DNA from 3 places in the Streptomyces sp. NPDC107538 genome. Region 2 is predicted to be linked to each of the others. Evidence: riboswitches for the same ligand, from Rfam matches in the RefSeq annotation. Region 2 holds a riboswitch; each other region holds the start of a gene.

Region 1 (5,790 bases), on a different contig from region 2:
CCAGCGAGCCGAAGTTGCCGTGGCCGTCGACCAGCGGGAGCCGCATGGAGAAGGGCTGGGCGAGGCGCACCAGGGCGTCGTAGATCGAGGAGTCGCCGTGCGGGTGCAGCTTGCCCATGACCTCGCCGACGACGCGGGCGCACTTCACATAGCCGCGGTCGGGGCGCAGGCCCATCTCGTTCATCTGGTAGACGATCCGGCGGTGCACCGGCTTCAGACCGTCACGGGCGTCCGGCAGGGCTCGGGAGTAGATGACCGAGTACGCGTACTCCAGGAAGGAGCCCTGCATCTCGTCGACGACGTCGATGTCGAGGATCCGCTCCTCGAACGCGTCGTCGGGCGGCGGGGTCTTCGTGCTGCGGCGGGCCATCGCTGCCGGCTCCTCTTTTTCTGGTCGCTCACCTACGGGGCGCTCACGTCTGGCGGTCCACTGTCACCGAGACGTGAATGGGATCTGACGCGCACCATTGTGGACTGCCGCACTGACAAGCCCGACACGACCCGGCGCCGACCGCCGGGCACGCCCTTCCGGGCCGCCGCGTCAACAGCGTGCGCCGACCTTAACCAGAGACCGCGGGTGGCAACCCCGGTCTCGCTCTCGGCGTACGCGCCCCGGGAACTTCTCCAGGGGTCCGCGCGCTTGCATACAGTGGCGGGACCGGCAGGAGAACAGCGGTTTCCGCGACGATCCCACGACGGACACGACCACGGATTCCGCGACCACAGCACGGCGACGACGACAGCACAGCGACGACCACAGCACAGCGATCGAAGGGACGTACCGCCCATGGGTCACACGGCCACAGCCGAGGCCGGCTCCGAAGGCCTGACAGTGAGGGAGCGCCAGCTGGACAACGGCCTGCGGGTGGTGCTCTCCGAGGACCACCTGACCCCGGTCGCCGCGGTGTGCCTCTGGTACGACGTCGGTTCGCGCCACGAGGTCCAGGGCCGCACGGGCCTCGCCCACCTCTTCGAGCACCTGATGTTCCAGGGCTCGGGCCAGGTCAAGGACAACGGCCACTTCGAGCTGGTCCAGGGCGCGGGCGGTTCGCTGAACGGCACCACCAGCTGGGAGCGCACCAACTACTTCGAGACCATGCCCACCCACCAGCTGGAGCTGGCGCTGTGGCTGGAGGCCGACCGCATGGGCAGCCTGCTGCTCGCGCTCGACCAGAAGAACCTGGACAACCAGCGGGCCGTGGTCAAGAACGAGCGCCGCCAGCGGTACGACAACGTCCCCTACGGCACCGCCTTCGAGAAGATCTTCCGCCTGGCCTACCCGGAAGGCCACCCCTACCGGCACACGCCGATCGGCTCCATGGACGACCTGGAGGCGGCCAGCCTGGAGGACGCCCAGCAGTTCTTCCGGACGTACTACGCGCCCAACAACGCCGTCCTGTCGATCGTCGGCGACATCGACCCGGAGCAGACCTTCGCCTGGGTCGAGAAGTACTTCGGCTCCATCCCCTCCTACGACGGCAAGCCCGTGCCCCGCGACGGCGCCCTGCCCGACATCATGGGCGAGCAGCTGCGCGAGGTCGTCGAGGAGAACGTCCCCGCGCGCGCGTTGATGGCCGCCTACCGGCTGCCGGAGGACGGCACGCGCGCGTGCGACGCCGCCGACCTGGCGCTCACGATCCTCGGCGGCGGCGAGTCGTCCCGCCTGTACAACCGGCTCGTCCGCCGTGACCGCACCGCCGTCACGGCCGGATTCGGCCTGCTGCGGCTGGCCAAGGCGCCCTCCATGGCCTGGATGGACGTGAAGACCTCCGGCGACGTCGAGGTCCCCGTGATCGAGGCCGCCGTCGACGAGGAACTCGCCCGGTTCGCCGCCGAGGGTCCCACGGCGGAGGAGATGGAGCGCGCCCAGGCCCAGTTGGAGCGCGAGTGGCTGGACCGGCTCGGCACGGTCGCCGGCCGCGCCGACGAACTGTGCCGGTTCGCGGTCCTGTTCGGTGACCCGAAGCTCGCCCTGACCGCCGTCGACCGCGTCCTGGAGGTGACGGCCGACGAGGTCCAGGAGATCGCCAAGGCCCGCCTGCGGCCCGACAACCGCGCGGTGCTCGTGTACGAGCCCGTCGCCGCCGAAGAGGACGCCGAAGAGGAAGGCGTCGCGGCCGAGGCCGCCGAAACCACCGACGAGACCGAGGAGTCGGCGAAGTGACCGAGCTCGCGACCATGGACTTCCACCCGCAGCCCCAGGCCGGCGACGCCCGCCCCTGGGCGTTCCCGGCGCCCGAGCGCGGCACCCTGGACAACGGCCTGACCGTGCTGCGCTGCCACCGCCCCGGCCAGCAGGTCGTCGCCGTCGAGGTCGTCCTCGACGCGCCCCTGGACGCCGAGCTGGCCGGTCTCGACGGTGTCGCCACCATCATGACCAGGGCGTTCTCCGAGGGCACCGACAAGCACTCGGCCGAGGAGTTCGCCGCCGAGCTGGAGCGCTGCGGCGCCACCCTCGACTCGCACGCCGACCACCCCGGCGTACGCCTGTCCCTCGAAGTGCCCGTGTCGCGGCTGGAGAAGGCCCTCGGGCTGCTCGCCGACGCCCTGCGGGCCCCCGCGTTCGACGACAGCGAGATCGAGCGGCTGGTGGCCAACCGGCTCGACGAGATCCCGCACGAGACCGCCAGCCCCGGCCGCAGGGCCGCCAAGGAGCTCTCCCGGCAGCTGTTCCCGGCCGCCTCCCGGATGTCGCGGCCCCGCCAGGGCACCGAGGAGACCGTCGAGGGCATCGACTCCGCGGCCGTACGCGCCTTCTACGAGCGGCATGTACGCCCCGCGACGGCCACCGCCGTGATCGTCGGCGACCTCACCGGCGTCGACCTCGACGCGCTGCTCGGCGACACCCTGGGCGCGTGGACGGGCTCCCCGGCCAAGCCGAGCGCCGTGCCGTCGGTGACCGCCGACGACACCGGCCGCGTGATCATCGTGGACCGTCCGGGCTCCGTGCAGACGCAGTTGCTCATCGGCCGGGTGGGCGCCGACCGCCACGACCGGGTGTGGCCGGCCCAGGTACTCGGCACCTACTGCCTCGGCGGCACCCTCACGTCCCGGCTGGACCGCGTGCTGCGCGAGGAGAAGGGCTACACCTACGGGGTGCGCGCGTTCGGCCAGGTGCTGCGCTCCGCGCCCGACGGCTCCGGTGTCGCCATGCTCGCCATCAGCGGCTCCGTGGACACCCCGAACACCGGTCCGGCGCTCGACGACCTGTGGACGGTCCTGCGCACCCTGGCCGCCGAGGGGCTGACCGACGCCGAACGCGACGTCGCCGTACAGAACCTGGTCGGGGTCGCCCCCCTCAAGTTCGAGACGGCCGCGGCCGTGGCGAGCACGCTGGCCGACCAGGTCGAGCAGTACCTGCCGGACGACTACCAGTCGACGCTGTACCGCCAACTCGCCGCCACCGGCACCGTGGAGGCCACCGCGGCCGCCGTGAGCGCCTTCCCGGTGGACCGTCTGGTGACCGTCCTCGTCGGGGACGCCGCGCAGATCGAGGAGCCGGTCAGGGCCCTCGGAATCGGCGAAGTCACCGTCGTACCCGCCGAGTAGAGGCCGAGTAGAGGCAGGGCGGAAGCCGAGGAGAAACCGGACGGAACGGCGCACGCGCGTGAGGCCCTGGTGACTGAAGAGTCACCAGGGCCCATGTTTGTCCGTATTGATGGCGGAGGTTGCGTGTCTGACCTGTGGCGTAGTTAACAAATCCTGTGATCCGTTTGTTATTTCGAAGACGGCCCACTTAGCGTCGGTCCGGCTGTTCGTCAGATGTTCGCCGCAGCCGCGGCACCGGACAGTCATCGCCGAGTCCCCGTATGGCGCGAGCCAGGGGAGCCGGGGACCCACCGAAGTCCCTGGGGTGAATCGGGTGCCCTTCGCGAGCCACGCGAAACGGGGGGCAGCCGTAGGAGACCTTCCTGCTCCGAACCCGTCAGCTAACCCGGTAGGCGAGAGGGAAGGAAAGGACCAGCCACTTCATGGCGTTCACCCGCGCCCCCGGGAAGCACCGCCGTCCCGGCCGTGTACAGCGCACGACCACGAGGAACGTGGGCGTCGCCGCTCTCACCACCACCGGTGTCTTCGGGACCCTGGCCGGACCCGCGCTCGCCGCGGAGGAGCCCGCCGTCGAGCAGACCGGCCTGAACCAGATCATCACCCTCGGCGACACGGTCGCCGATCAGGTCGACGCACAGGCCGCCGCCCAGGAGCAGGCCGCCGAGGTGGCCGCCGTCAAGAAGAAGGCGCAGGAGGAGGCCCGCAAGGCCGCCGCCGAGAAGGCCGAGCAGGAACGTGCCGCCGCCAAGGAGCGCGAGGAGATCAAGGCCCGTGCCGCCCGCGCGGCCGAGCGCGAGCGCCTGAACACCTATGTCTCGCCCATCAGCGGCTCCTACATCTCCACCGGCTACAAGGCCGGCGGCGCCGTCTGGTCCTCCGGCAGCCACACCGGTGTCGACTTCCACGCCGCGTCCGGCACCACCGTCCTCGCGGTCGGCTCCGGCACCGTCGTCGAGGCGGGCTGGGGCGGTGCGTACGGCAACAACATCGTGATCAAGATGGTTGACGGCACGTACACCCAGTACGGCCACCTGTCGTCCATCGGCGTCTCCGTCGGCCAGACGGTCACGCCCGGCCAGCAGATCGGCCTCTCCGGGGCGACCGGCAACGTCACCGGCCCGCACCTGCACTTCGAGGCCCGGACGACCGCCGAGTACGGCTCGGACATCGACCCCGTCGCGTATCTGCGCTCGCACGGTGTGAACGTCTGACGGACCCACCGCTTTGAGGAGGCCCCGGCTCATCGAGCCGGGGCTTTCCTCGTTGTGCGTACCTGTGGTGACGTGACGTACCTCCTGTCCAAAAAATATCCCTGGATTCCGGCCCGCCATCGGAAATTCCGGCTCGCTGCAATAGAGTCGCTGGAACACACGTCAACTATCGACGTTTCACGGGGATTAAGACGGAGGTCGGTCATGCGTATTCCGGCGCACTCGGTATGCACGGCGATCCGGGATGACATCGTCGCGGGTGTCTACGAGCGCGGCAGCCGTCTCACCGAGGAACTGCTCGCCCGCCGGTACGGCGTCAGCCGGGTCCCCGTGCGCGAGGCGCTGCGCACCCTGGAGGCCGAGGGGTTCGTGGTGACCCGCCGGCACGCGGGCGCGTGCGTCGCCGAGCCGACCGAGCAGGAGGCCGCGGACCTGCTGGAGATGCGCATGCTGCTGGAGCCGCTCGGTGCCGCCCGCGCCGCCCAGCGGCGCACGGAGGCGCACCTCAAGGTGTTGCGCGGCCTGGTCAGACTGGGCCAGGAGCGGGCCAGGAGGGGCACCAGCGACGATCTGCGCTCCCTGGGCGGCTGGTTCCATGAAACGCTCGCACAGGCGTCCGGCAGCCCCGCCCTGACCTCGACACTCGCCCAGCTGCGGCACAAGATCGCCTGGATGTACGCGGTCGAGGCGCCCGCCGACCCCGTGGAGTCCTGGGCGGAGCACGGCGGCATCGTGGACGCCGTCGCACGCGGCGACAGCGACCGGGCCCGGACGATCACCTCCCTGCACACCGAGCGCGCCACCGCCGCGCACCGGCTCCGATTTCCGGCCGGGGCCGCCGGGACGGAACGCCCGGACCGTGTGAGGACTTCGCAACACCCCGTAAACATGCCGAGCCTGCGGCATTAACACGGAAGCCGTATACAAAGAGGGAAGAATTCCGTGGGGCATTATTTCTGCTGCCCGCAGAACGGAATCAGGACGTAAATGCGAAGGGCTCGCCCGATAAAACGGACGAGCCCTTCGGCGT
Region 2 (5,790 bases):
GGCGGCGCGCGGGCACGTCAGGTAGTACGTCGTGGGGAAGGGCGTCCCGTCCGGCAGGCGCGGCGCCGTCTCGACGACGTCCGGCTGTCCGCAGGGGCAGCGGTGCGCGATCGCGCGCAGCCCGCGCGGCGGGCGGCCCAACTGCTGCTGGAAGGCCTCGACATCGGCGTCGGTCGGCTCGGTGCGCTCGGTGGGCGGCGGAGGGGTCTGCATAACCTGCTACTCAAGTCCTCGGTGTGGCTGATCGGTTCACGGTCACGGGGTGACGGTCACGGCCTGACGGTCACGGGGTGACCGTTCGGCTGTCGGCGGCGTCGGCCTTGTCGACCCCGTCCCAGACATTGGTGTACCAGGGACGGTCGGCCGCCCCCTGCGTCGTACGGGACTGCTTCGCCGCGTCCGGGTCGATCATGGTGTAGCCGGTCTCGCCCGGCATCACATAGTGCAGCCGCTCCCGGATGCGCTGCTCGGCGTACGCGTCGTCCTGCCAGCGCGCCTTGAGGTCGCGCAACTCCTCGACGCGCTCGCGCGCCTCCTGGCGCTCCCGCCGTACGTCGGCGATCTCGGCGCGCTGGGAGACGTACTGCCTTATGGGATAGGCGAGCGCCACGATCATCGAGCAGAGGACGAGGGCGAGCAGCGCGGCCCGGCCGGTCAGCCGGGAGCGGCGGACCTGGCGCTTGGCCTGGGAGCGGTAGACCCGGGCGGCCGTCTGCTCACCGAGCACCTTCAGCCGGGTCGCGGTGGAGAAACGGTCCCGGTCCCGGTCCTTCACGGCCATGTCCCGCTTCCCCTTCCGCCTCTGCCTGTCTCCTGCGCGCATGTGCGTACGTCCCCGCACACGGTACGGGACCGAGTACGGGGACGTACGTACGACGCTTCCTACTTGCCGACCGCCGGGAGTCAGCCCTTGAAGCGGGGGAAGGCGCTGCGGCCGGCGTAGACCGCGGCGTCGTCGAGGATCTCCTCGATGCGCAGCAGTTGGTTGTACTTGGCGACGCGGTCCGAGCGGGCCGGGGCGCCGGTCTTGATCTGACCGCAGTTCACGGCGACGGCGAGGTCGGCGATGGTGACGTCCTCGGTCTCGCCGGAGCGGTGGGACATCATGCACTTGAAGCCGTTGCGCTGGGCCATCTCGACGGCGTCCAGGGTCTCGGTCAGCGAGCCGATCTGGTTGACCTTGACGAGCAGGGCGTTGGCCGAGCCCTCCTCGATGCCGCGGGCGAGACGCTCGGGGTTGGTGACGAAGAGGTCGTCGCCGACGATCTGGACCTTGTCGCCGAGCTTCTCGGTGATGGTGTTCCAGCCGGCCCAGTCGTCCTCGAACAGCGGGTCCTCGATGGAGACGAGCGGGTAGGCCGCGACGAGGTCGGCGTAGTACTCCGTCATCTCGGCGGCGGAGCGCTCCTTGCCCTCGAAGGTGTAGACGCCGTCCTTGTAGAACTCGGAGGCGGCGACGTCGAGGGCGAGGGCGATCTGCTCGCCGGGGGTGTAACCGGCCTCCTTGATGGCCTCGATGATGAGGTCGAGGGCGGCGCGGTTGGACTCCAGGTTCGGGGCGAAGCCGCCCTCGTCGCCGAGGCCCGTGGACAGGCCCTTGGTCTTCAGCACCTTCTTGAGGGTGTGGTAGACCTCGGCGCCCCAGCGCAGGGCCTCGGAGAAGGACTCCGCGCCGATCGGGGCGATCATGAACTCCTGGATGTCCACGTTGGAGTCGGCGTGCGAGCCGCCGTTCAGGATGTTCATCATCGGAACGGGCAGCAGGTGCGCGTTCGGGCCGCCCAGGTAGCGGAAGAGCGGGAGGTCGCTGGCCTCGGAGGCGGCGTGGGCGACGGCGAGGGAGACGCCGAGGATGGCGTTGGCGCCGAGGGAGCCCTTGTTGTCGGTGGCGTCCAGGTCGAACATCGCCTGGTCGATCAGGCGCTGCTCGGTGGCGTCGTAGCCGACGAGCTCCGGGCCGATCTGCTCGATGACCGCGAGGACGGCCTTCTCGACGCCCTTGCCGAGGTAGCGGTTCGGGTCACCGTCACGCAGCTCGATGGCCTCGAAGGCACCGGTGGAGGCGCCGGACGGAACGGCGGCACGACCCGTGCTGCCGTCGTCGAGGCCGACCTCGACCTCGACGGTGGGGTTGCCTCGCGAGTCGAGGATTTCCCGGGCTACGACGACGTCGATGGACGGCACGAGCATCTCCTTCATGGAATGTGACGCTGAAAGTGCGGGGCCCGCGGGCCTTGCGACTAGAGCCTAACCGCCCCCGGGCCGTCGGCAGCCGACCGACCGTCCCGTGGACAGACAGACGGTACCCATTGTTTCAGTCCGGAACAAAGGGGGGGTGGGCGAGAAAGTGAACAGAACAAAGAAAAGCCCCGCCCCGGTGCGTACGGGGGAATGCGCACCGAGGCGGGGAGCCCGTGGGGACGGGGGGACGGCCCTCACGAGGTCTTCACTATGGAGGACACGGATGTGAGCGGGCTGTGGTTCAGCTGGGGAGCGGCCGGATTTTTCGGCCCAGCCTGACCCGTCCCACCGGGCTGCGACGGGTCAGCTCAGGTGGAGCTGCTGGCCCGGGAAGATGAAGTCGGCGTCGTCGATGATGTCCTTGTTCAGCTCGAAGAGCTTCTCCCAGCCACCCTTGACGTTCTCCTTCTCGGCGATGGCGCTGAGGGTGTCGCCCTTGACGACCTTGTACTCGCCGTCGCCCTTCTTGACCTTCTTGCCGGTCGGGGTCTCGACGGTGGCGCGCTCGGAGGAGCGGGAGGCGCGGGTGTCCTCGGTGCTCTTCTGAGTGCTCTCCTGGGTGCTCTTCTGCGTGTTCTGCTGCGTGGAGGAGCCGGAGTTCGAGTTGCCGCTGGAGGCGGCGGCGCCGTCGTACGAGGCGCTGGACAGGCCGGTGCCGCAGACCGGCCAGGCACCCTTGCCCTGGCCCGCGAGGACCTTCTCGGCGACCGCGATCTGCTGGGCCTTGCTCGCCTGGTCGGCGGTGGAGGCGTACTGCGTACCGCCGTAGGCGGCCCAGGTGGAGGCGGAGAACTGCAGGCCGCCGTAGTAGCCGTTGCCGGTGTTGATGGACCAGTTGCCGCCGGACTCGCACTGGGCGACGGTGTCCCACTCGGAGGCGGTGGCGGCGGAGGCGCTGCCGGCGGCCATCAGCGGGGCGGCGATGGCGGCGGCGCCGGTGACACCGGCGACGGCGATGGCGCGAGCGGCCTTGGACGGGCGACGGTGCTTGCCCTTGCTGGAGAACAGCATGGAGAGATCCCCTCACCGACGCCTGCGAGGTGAGCTGTCGGGTTCGGGCCGGTTGAGTTGCCCGGCCGCGGGACGCTCGCCTTTCGGCTCGCATCACGCGGCTTCACCCCGAGCCGGTCCAGCGTGAACCGCTGGGCCCGGCACTTACCTTGGGTCCCCCGCTCCTGCCTACGGCGCTTGACGCGACGACTGTTCCCTCACGGCCGTTGGCAGGATTCGGCGTACGACCGCAGGGGCCCGCTGTGGCGAGCGGTCACGACCGTAAACAGGTGATTGCCCGAATTTCAAAGACGATCACGGGGTCTGTGATTCATCTCCCACATAGATCAAAACGGGCATTCAGGTGCGAACCATGACCTGAACTGTCGCTACTTTTCGCCCGTTTCGGCACCGACTTCGAGGGTCTGACCGGGAAGGATAAGGTCCGGGTCAGTTCCGACCGTGTCCTCGTTCTCCGCGTACAGCCCGCGCCACCCGCCGTCCAGGCCGAGCGAGTTCACGATGCCCGTCAGACTGTCGCCCGCCTGGACGGTGTACGCGCCGTCGACGGCCTCGCGCGCCGCGTCGGCGCCGCGGGAGGCGTGGCGGCCGGAGGACTTGGAGTCGGCGGAGCGGGAGTCGTCGCCGGCCGCGTCCGTGCCGGTGCCGGTGCCGGTCTCTGTGCCGGCTTCGGAGCTCTCGTCGGCGCTGGCGCCACGGTGGCGGCCGGTGCCGCCGTCACTGTCGTCGGCGGTCGAAGAGCTGTCGTTCTGTGACGACTTGCCCGAGTTCGTTCCGGTTTCGACCTTGATGGAACCGTCAGAGCCCTCGGCGCCCTCGGCGTTCGCGCTGGAGTCGGTCGAATCGGCCGAATCGGCCGACGCGTCCGCATCGGTGGACTTGGCCGAGTCGGTTCCGTCGGCCTTGCCGGTCTTGTCGGTCTCGCCGGTCTTGCCGCTTTCGTCGGCCGAGGGGGACGAATCGGAAGTACCGGAGGTACCTGCGGTGTCGGACCCGTCGGACGAACCGTCCGCCTTCGTCGAGCCGTCGGTCACGCCCGTGTCCACGTCGGCGGAACCGGAGTCGCCGCCGAGATTGTGGAGCAGTCCGCAGGTGGCCCAGACGCCGACGCCCTGGTCGGCGAGCGCCTTCTCGGCGACCGCGATCTGCTGGGAGCGGCTGGCCTGGTCGGCGGTCGTCGCGTAGTCGAGACCGCCGTACTTCTCCCAGTTGGCCTGGGTCAACTGGAGGCCGCCGTAGCGTCCGTTCCCGGTGTCCGCGCTCCATGAGCCGCCGCTCTCGCACTCCGCGACCTGGTCCCAGGTGGTTCCGCTGGCCGCGCTCGCGCCGGTGGCGCCGAGGAGGGGGATGGCGATGGCCGATCCGGTCACTCCGGCCGCGACGAGCAGGGCCGGAGCCTGACGGGGGCGACGGTGACGACCGTTCCCGGAGAGCATGCGGTTGCCTTTCACACGACAGCAGTGACCCGTGCGAAGGGTGTGGTGCCCCCTTCGCACTGACGTGTGAACGTAGCCGCAGTCGATCAGTTGTCACAAGTTAATGCAGCGCAGATCACGTGAAGATCACAGACTTGAGGGAGCGTCATCTTCTGCCGCGGAATGGGGTAGTGCTACGGGTCGCTCACGGGCTCCCAGGGGCCGCTGCCGCGGGGTGAATTCGACCGGAAGCGTGCGCAATCCCCGCATGATGAGCCCTCCTCGCCATCGCAGATCGGCCGAATCCACCGCGAGTCGCAGGTCGGGGAGACGGGTGAGGAGTGTCGCCAGCGCGGTCTGACCTTCGAGGCGGGCGAGGGGGGCGCCGAGGCAGTAGTGGATGCCGTGGCCGTAACCGAGGTGCTGGTTGTCACGGCGGGAGAGGTCGAGGGTGTCGGGGTCGTCGAAGCGGGCCGGGTCGCGGTCGGCCGCGGCGAGGACGACGAGGACGGGGTCGCCGGGGGCGATGTCCTGGCCGCCGATGGTGAGGGGCTGGGTCGCGAAGCGCCAGGTGGCGAGTTCGACGGGGCCGTCGTAGCGGAGGAGTTCCTCTACGCCGGTTTCGAGCAGCTCGGTCTCCTGGGCGGCCAGCGAGGCCTGGAGGCGGGCGCGCTGCTCGGGGTGGGTGAGGAGGGCGTAGGTGCCGTTGCCGATGAGGTTGACGGTGGTCTCGAACCCGGCGAACAGCAGGATGAACGCCATCGCCGCGGCCTCGTTCTCGGTGAGGTGTTCGCCGTGGTCGGAGGCGCGGATGAGTGCGGAGATGAGGTCCTCGCCGGGGGCGGGGTGCTCGGTGAGACTCTCGCGCTTGCGGTGGATCAGGTCGGCGAGATAGCCGCGCATCTTCTTGACCGACCGGGCGACGCCGCCCCGGGGCCCACCGCCGTGCCGGATCATCATCCCCGCCCAGTCCCGGAAGTCGTCCTGGTCCTCCCGGGGGACGCCGAGCATGTCGCAGATCGCGTAGATGGGCAGGGGGAAGGCGAACTCGTGGATGAGATCGGCCTCGCCCTTCTCCTCGAACCGGTCGATGAGCTGATCGGTCAACTCCTGGACCCGGGAG
Region 3 (5,790 bases), on a different contig from region 2:
GGCCCTTGTACTCGGGGTGCTGGCTCACCTTGGTCGCGATGACCACGTCGGCGCGGTTGCCGCGCGCCTTCGCCCACTTGCCGATGATCCGCTCGGAGCCGTGTAGGCGTCGAGGACGGCGAAAAGGAGGAGTAGTCATGTCGGTCGTCAACCTGGGCATCGGATGCCTGCGTTCCGGTCCTGCGTGAACGGTGCGTGAAACCGGCGGGCGGGAGCGGCTGTACGACGACAGCGACGCCGCGTGGCCTCCGGGAGGCCACGCGGCGTCGTTGTCGTCGTACTGGGGGGTTACGGAGTGAGGCCCTTGCTGCGGAGCCACGCCGCCGGGTCGATGCCGCCGGCCGAGCCCGCCGCGTGGACCTCCATGTGGAGGTGGGCGCCGGTGACGTTGCCGGTGGCGCCGACGCGGCCGATGACGTCGCCGGTGGCGACCTTCTGGCCGACGCTGACGCCGATGGAGGACTGGTGGGCGTACCAGATCTCGGTGCCGTCATCGAGGGTGAGGACGGTCTTGTAGCCGTAGGAGCCCTCGTAGCCGGCCTGGGTGATCGTGCCGCTGCCGACGGCCTTGATCAGGGTGCCGGTGGGGGCCGCGAAGTCGAGGCCGGTGTGGTAGCCGGAGGACCAGTAGGGGCCGGCCTGGCCGAAGGTGGAGGTGAGGGTGTACGAGGAGGTGGGAAGCGTGAACTGCTTGGCGAGGGAGGCGAGGCGCTCGGCCTCCTTCTTCGCCGCGGCCTCCTCGGCCGCCTTCTTCTTGGCGGCGGCCTCCTTGGCCTCCGCCTCCTTCTTCTCCTGGGCGGCCTGCTCGGCGGCCTTGTCCGCGGCGGCGGTCTGGGCGGCCTCGGCGGACGCCTTGTCGAAGGCGTCCTGCTGGGACTCGGCCTGGGCCATGATGCGGGCGCGCAGCGCCTCGCCGGCGTCGGCGGTGCCCTGCTCGGTCTCGGCGGTGGTCAGGCCGGCGTTGCTGAGCGGGGACCTGGAGGCCTCGGGCTCCGGCTGGTCGGCCTCGTCCTCGTCCTCGAAGACCGATCCGACGTTCGGCATGTCGGGCATCGAGATGGAGACCGGGGCCTTGCCGGACTGCGCGCTGGCCATCCCGGCGCCGCTGACGGCGGCTATGACACCGACGCCGAGGACCGTGGAACTGCGGGCGAGACCGTTGCGGGCGAGTACGCCGGTCTTCTTGGCGACGCGGTGCCGACCGCGAACGGGGCGAAGGGAATCCTCGCTGGGGTTCCACTCCTGCCAGGGGCCCTCGTTGTCGCTGTTGTAGCTGCCGTAGCCGAACGTCTGGCTCTCGCCGTCGCGTTGGGTCGGCACGAACGGGGCTTCGGTCGCGGACCGGTTCGACGCCACGTGGGCGTACTCCTTCCTTCCTCCTCGCCTACCGGGTTAGCTGACGGGTTCGGAGCAGGAAGGTCTCCTACGCGCGTAAACCGGACGTGCGTACTGCCACGGCGGTTTCCGTGCGATTCACCCCAGGGTGGTGGTTCCCCGGTTCCCTTGCGGGATTCGGCGCGTGAGCACGGAGCCGTCTCTTGTGACGGCTGGGACGACCGCGCTGCGTTATCGAACGTTAATAGACGCGAGTACTCCATTCCAAGCTGTTCCGAATGATCGTTCCGGCTTTCGCGCTGGACTTTACGGGTCATGGGGGGCGGAAAACGGGCGAGTTGGCGCTGACCCACGAGTAACAATTGTCCTGACGGTACGTCAGTTGTTATACGCAGGACGGTCGGACGAACACGGTCGGTGACATCGGCCGTGAGAGATGCGTGAGATGTGAGAGAGACGTGTGCGACGTCAGGGGCGGCGGATCGCCAGGAGGGCCATGTCGTCCGTCATGCGGTCGCCCGTGTGCCGGCGCACTTCGTCCGCGAGGGTCGTCAACAGGGCGCCGGGGGCGGAGAAGGTGCGCCCGGACAGGCGCGCGGCCGGGTCGTAGAAGACCCCGCGCGCGTCCCGCGCCTCGGAGAGGCCGTCGGTGTAGCAGAGCAGCGTGGCGCCGGGCGGAAAGCCGGTCTCCTCCGCGCGGTCGGGCCAGCTGCCCAGGTCCGCCATGCCCAGCGGCAGCGCGGGCCGCGGGGCGTCCAGGGTGCACAGGGTGCCGTCGGCGTGCAGCAACAGGGGCGACGGATGGCCCCGGTTGACGATCCGGACGCGGCCGGCGCCGTGCGGGAACTCCGCCAGTACGGCCGTCACGAACCCCTCGCGCTCCACCGCCGCGTCCCGGCGCGCGGCCTCCCGCCGGGTGCCCTCGCGGGCCAGCGCCCGCTCCAGCCGCTGGGCGACCGCTTCGAGCGTGGACTCCTGCTCGGCCGCCTCCCGGAACGCGCCGATCAGCACCGCCACCGCCGACACCGCCCCCAGCCCCTTGCCGCGCACATCGCCGACGATCAGCCGTACCCCGTGCGGCGAGTCCTGCACCGCGTACAGATCGCCCCCGATCGACGCCCCGGCCTGCGCCGCCTCGTACCGCGCGGCGATCTCCAGCCCGCCGATCCGCTCCTGCGGCACCGGCAGTACGGCCCGCTGCGCCGCCTCCGCGATCTCCCGGGCGGTGGCCAGCCGGGCGTCGCTGCGGCGGACGAGACGGTTGATCAGTACGGCCAGTACGGCGACGGTGGCCACCGTCGCGATCTCGGTGATCGCGTCCTCGTGGCCCGCGTCGTCGTGGAAGAGCCGTACGGCGGTGATGCCGGCCACCGACACCGCGCCGGTGATCACCGTCCCGTGCAGCGAGAACAGCGGGGCCGCCACCAGGGGCGCGGCCGTGAAGAAGGGGACCGCCGTGAACTCGCTCGGGGTGAAGTGGTCGTAGAAGAGGCCGATCGCGATCAGGAGGGCGGGGACGGCGCGGACGAGCGTGCGTGCGTACGAGAACCGCCGCCCGCCCGGCTCCCTCGCACCGTCCGCTCCCGCTCGCTGCCCCACGGATACAGGGTTTCCGGGGGCGACGAGCGGGGCGAGCCGACGGGGCCGAGTGGGCTAGTCGGAGGGGAGAGCCGGTGGGGAGGAGCGGTGAGGACCGGCGGGGAGGGCCGGGTGGGGAGGGCGCCTCAGCCCGCCGTCACCGTGAGGCCCGTCAGCTCCGGCAGCGGCAGGGTGTGCTGGGTCTGGAGGACCTTCGCGCGGAGGTAGCGGACGTTGTGGGCGGTGGTGAAGACGCCCGTGGGGACGCGGTGGCGGACGCCGACGCCCAGGTCGCGGAGCTGCTGCGCCTTGTCCGGGTTGTTGGAGAGCAGGTCCAGCTCGTCGATGCCGAGGGCGCCCAGCATCTGGGCCGCCGCCGTGTAGTCGCGGGCGTCCTCCGGCAGGCCGAGCGCCGCGTTCGCCTCGTAGGTGTCGAGGCCCTGGTCCTGGAGGGCGTACGCGTCGAGCTTGTTGTAGAGGCCGATACCCCGGCCCTCCTGGCGGAGGTAGAGGAGGACACCACCCTGGTCGGCAATCCGCTCCACCGCCTCGCGCAGCTGCGGGCCGCAGTCGCAGCGGGCCGAGCCGAAGACATCGCCGGTCAGGCACTCGGAGTGCAGCCGGACCAGCGGGGCCGTGCCGGGGGCGGGGTCGCCGAGGACGATCGCCAGGTGCTCCTGGTCGTCGACGAGGCCGTGGAAGGTGACCAGCTCGGCGTCGACGCCGTAACCGTCCTGGAAACGCAGCGGTACCCGGACGCGGGCACGCGGGGTGGCAGCGGGAAATTCGGGCATGCGGGATCTCCGGTCCTGGTGCGGGCGTCGCTGTGCTTCAGTTTTGAAGCACAGCGCTCGCAGCGACTCTAACCCGTGCTTCAAATTTCAAGCAACCGAATTGGAGCGACCTCACATTCCCGCAACACGGGAGAACTTCTGTCGGCTCCTGTCGCCCTACTGGCCGGACTGGCTCGACGTGCACGCCCGGCGGCGCCACGGGAGGTCGTCGGAGGCGGCGGCCGCCTGCGGGTCCCCGCCCTGGATCGCCCCCGCGATGGCCGCGCAGATCTCCTCGAACTGGCCGATCTGCTCAGGGCTGAGATGGTCGAAGACGGCCTTGCGGACCGTCTCGACATGGCCCGGCGCCGTGCGCTCCAGCAGGGCCATCCCCTCGTCGGTGAGCACGGCGACACTGCCCCGCTTGTCCCACTGGCAGTCCTCGCGCCGCACCACGCCGTCCTTCTCCAGCCGGGTCACGGCGTACGTCAGCCGACTGCGCGTGATCTTCAGATGCTCGGCGAGATCGGTCATCCGCATCCGGCGGTCCGGCGCCTCGGAGAGGGCGGACAGCACGGAGTAGTAGAGGTGCGGCAGACCGGCCTCCTGCTGGAGCTGCCGGTCGAGCGCGTCCTCGAGGAGCGAGCTCGCGGCCACGTAGGCACGCCAGGCACGCTGTTCCTCGGGGGTGAGCCAGCGGGTCGTCATACGTACAGTGTAGTTATTGTTTAAAACTTGAACCAACATCAGGGAGCGCGTCCATGCCCCAGCCCTACGTCCTGTTGTCCGCCGCCGTCTCCCTCGACGGCTTCCTGGACGACACCGGGCCCGAACGGCTGCTGCTCTCCGGCCCGGCCGACTTCGACCGGGTCGACGAGGTGCGCGCGGCGAGCGACGCCATCCTGATCGGCGCCGGCACCCTGCGCACCGACAACCCCCGGCTGCTGGTCAACTCCCCCGAGCGGCGCGCGGCCCGGGTCGCCGCCGGGCTCCCCGAGTACCCGCTGAAGGTCACCGTCAGCGGGTCCGGCGAACTCGACCCGGCGGCCGCGTTCTGGCACACCGGCGGCGAGAAGGTCGTGTACACGACGGACAAGGGCGCGGAACGGCTGGAGCGGCTGCGCGAGGCGGGCCTGCCGACCGGGCCGAACGGCGTGGACGTCGTCTCCGTCGGCCCCGACCTGGAGTGGCGAGCCGTCCTCGACCACCTCGGAGACGTACGCGGTGTCCGCCGCCTCATGGTGGAAGGCGGCGGCCGCGTCCACACCCAGCTCCTCCAGCAGGGGCTCGCGGACGAGGTGCAGCTGGCCGTCGCCCCGATCTTCGTGGGCGAGGCCGACGCGCCACGGCTGTTCGGGGCGGGCGCCTACCCCGGGGGGCCGAAGAGCCGGCTGCGGCTGCTGGAGACCCGGCCCGTCGGCGACGTCGTCCTCATCCGGTACGCCCCCAGCGTCCCCGGCACCGGGTCGGCCACCTCCCCCGCCGACCGGCACTGGCTGGCCCTGGCCTGCGAACTGGCCGCCGAGTGCCCGCCCTCCCGGACCGCGTTCAGCGTGGGCGCGGTCGTGGTCGCGGCCGACGGTACGGAACTGGCCCGCGGCCACTCCCGCGAGGGCGACGACCCCGTGGTCCACGCCGAGGAGGCCGCCCTCGCCAAGATCGACCCCACCGACCCGCGCCTCTCCTCCGCCACGGTCTACAGCAGCCTGGAACCGTGCGCCCGCCGCGCCTCCCGCCCCGCCCCCTGCGCCCGGCTCGTCCTCGACGCGGGCATCCGCCGCGTCGTCACGGCCTGGCGCGAGCCGGACACGTTCGTGGCGGACGCGGCGGCGGGGAACGCGGTGCTGGTGGCGGAGGGGGCGGTGGTCGTGGTGGTGCCGGGGTGCGAGGGGGCGGCGAAGGCGCCCAACAAGCATCTGGTGGGTTGAGCAAATCAACCCGTGTGCGTCGGGTCCCGCGGATGGCGTACACTGGTTTCAACGACGCGGGGTGGAGCAGCTCGGTAGCTCGCTGGGCTCATAACCCAGAGGTCGCAGGTTCAAATCCTGTCCCCGCTACTGAAGGCCTGGGGCCGGAATCCGATGAGGATTCCGGCCCCAGGTGT

What was found. A riboswitch is a leader RNA that binds a small molecule or an ion and turns the genes downstream of it on or off. The one in region 2 is predicted to bind cyclic di-AMP.
Region 1: another riboswitch for cyclic di-AMP. It lies ahead of ACZ7MG_RS27650 (M23 family metallopeptidase); the one in region 2 lies ahead of ACZ7MG_RS18820 (transglycosylase family protein).
Region 3: another riboswitch for cyclic di-AMP. It lies ahead of ACZ7MG_RS33685 (M23 family metallopeptidase); the one in region 2 lies ahead of ACZ7MG_RS18820 (transglycosylase family protein).

What each region holds. Positions count from the first base shown of each region.
Region 1 covers NZ_JBVKAY010000008.1:144,233-150,022, forward strand. Annotated here, with positions in the region: gene ACZ7MG_RS27635 (DNA gyrase/topoisomerase IV subunit A) at 1-370, opposite strand, end outside; gene ACZ7MG_RS27640 (M16 family metallopeptidase) at 788-2,164, shown strand; gene ACZ7MG_RS27645 (M16 family metallopeptidase) at 2,161-3,549, shown strand; cyclic di-AMP (ydaO/yuaA leader) riboswitch at 3,786-3,959, shown strand; gene ACZ7MG_RS27650 (M23 family metallopeptidase) at 3,972-4,760, shown strand; gene ACZ7MG_RS27655 (GntR family transcriptional regulator) at 4,965-5,669, shown strand.
Region 2 covers NZ_JBVKAY010000005.1:92,472-98,261, forward strand. Annotated here, with positions in the region: gene ACZ7MG_RS18805 (DUF501 domain-containing protein) at 1-213, opposite strand, end outside; gene ACZ7MG_RS18810 (FtsB family cell division protein) at 284-781, opposite strand; gene eno (phosphopyruvate hydratase) at 904-2,184, opposite strand; gene ACZ7MG_RS18820 (transglycosylase family protein) at 2,545-3,252, opposite strand; cyclic di-AMP (ydaO/yuaA leader) riboswitch at 3,257-3,438, opposite strand; gene ACZ7MG_RS18825 (LysM peptidoglycan-binding domain-containing protein) at 3,621-4,688, opposite strand; gene ACZ7MG_RS18830 (cytochrome P450 family protein) at 4,815-5,790, opposite strand, start outside.
Region 3 covers NZ_JBVKAY010000013.1:26,451-32,240, forward strand. Annotated here, with positions in the region: partial or broken gene ACZ7MG_RS33680 (aldo/keto reductase) at 1-97, opposite strand, end outside; gene ACZ7MG_RS33685 (M23 family metallopeptidase) at 289-1,356, opposite strand; cyclic di-AMP (ydaO/yuaA leader) riboswitch at 1,367-1,528, opposite strand; gene ACZ7MG_RS33690 (PP2C family protein-serine/threonine phosphatase) at 1,804-2,934, opposite strand; gene ACZ7MG_RS33695 (GTP cyclohydrolase II) at 3,060-3,707, opposite strand; gene ACZ7MG_RS33700 (MarR family winged helix-turn-helix transcriptional regulator) at 3,864-4,394, opposite strand; gene ACZ7MG_RS33705 (dihydrofolate reductase family protein) at 4,448-5,614, shown strand; tRNA gene ACZ7MG_RS33710 (tRNA-Met) at 5,670-5,743, shown strand.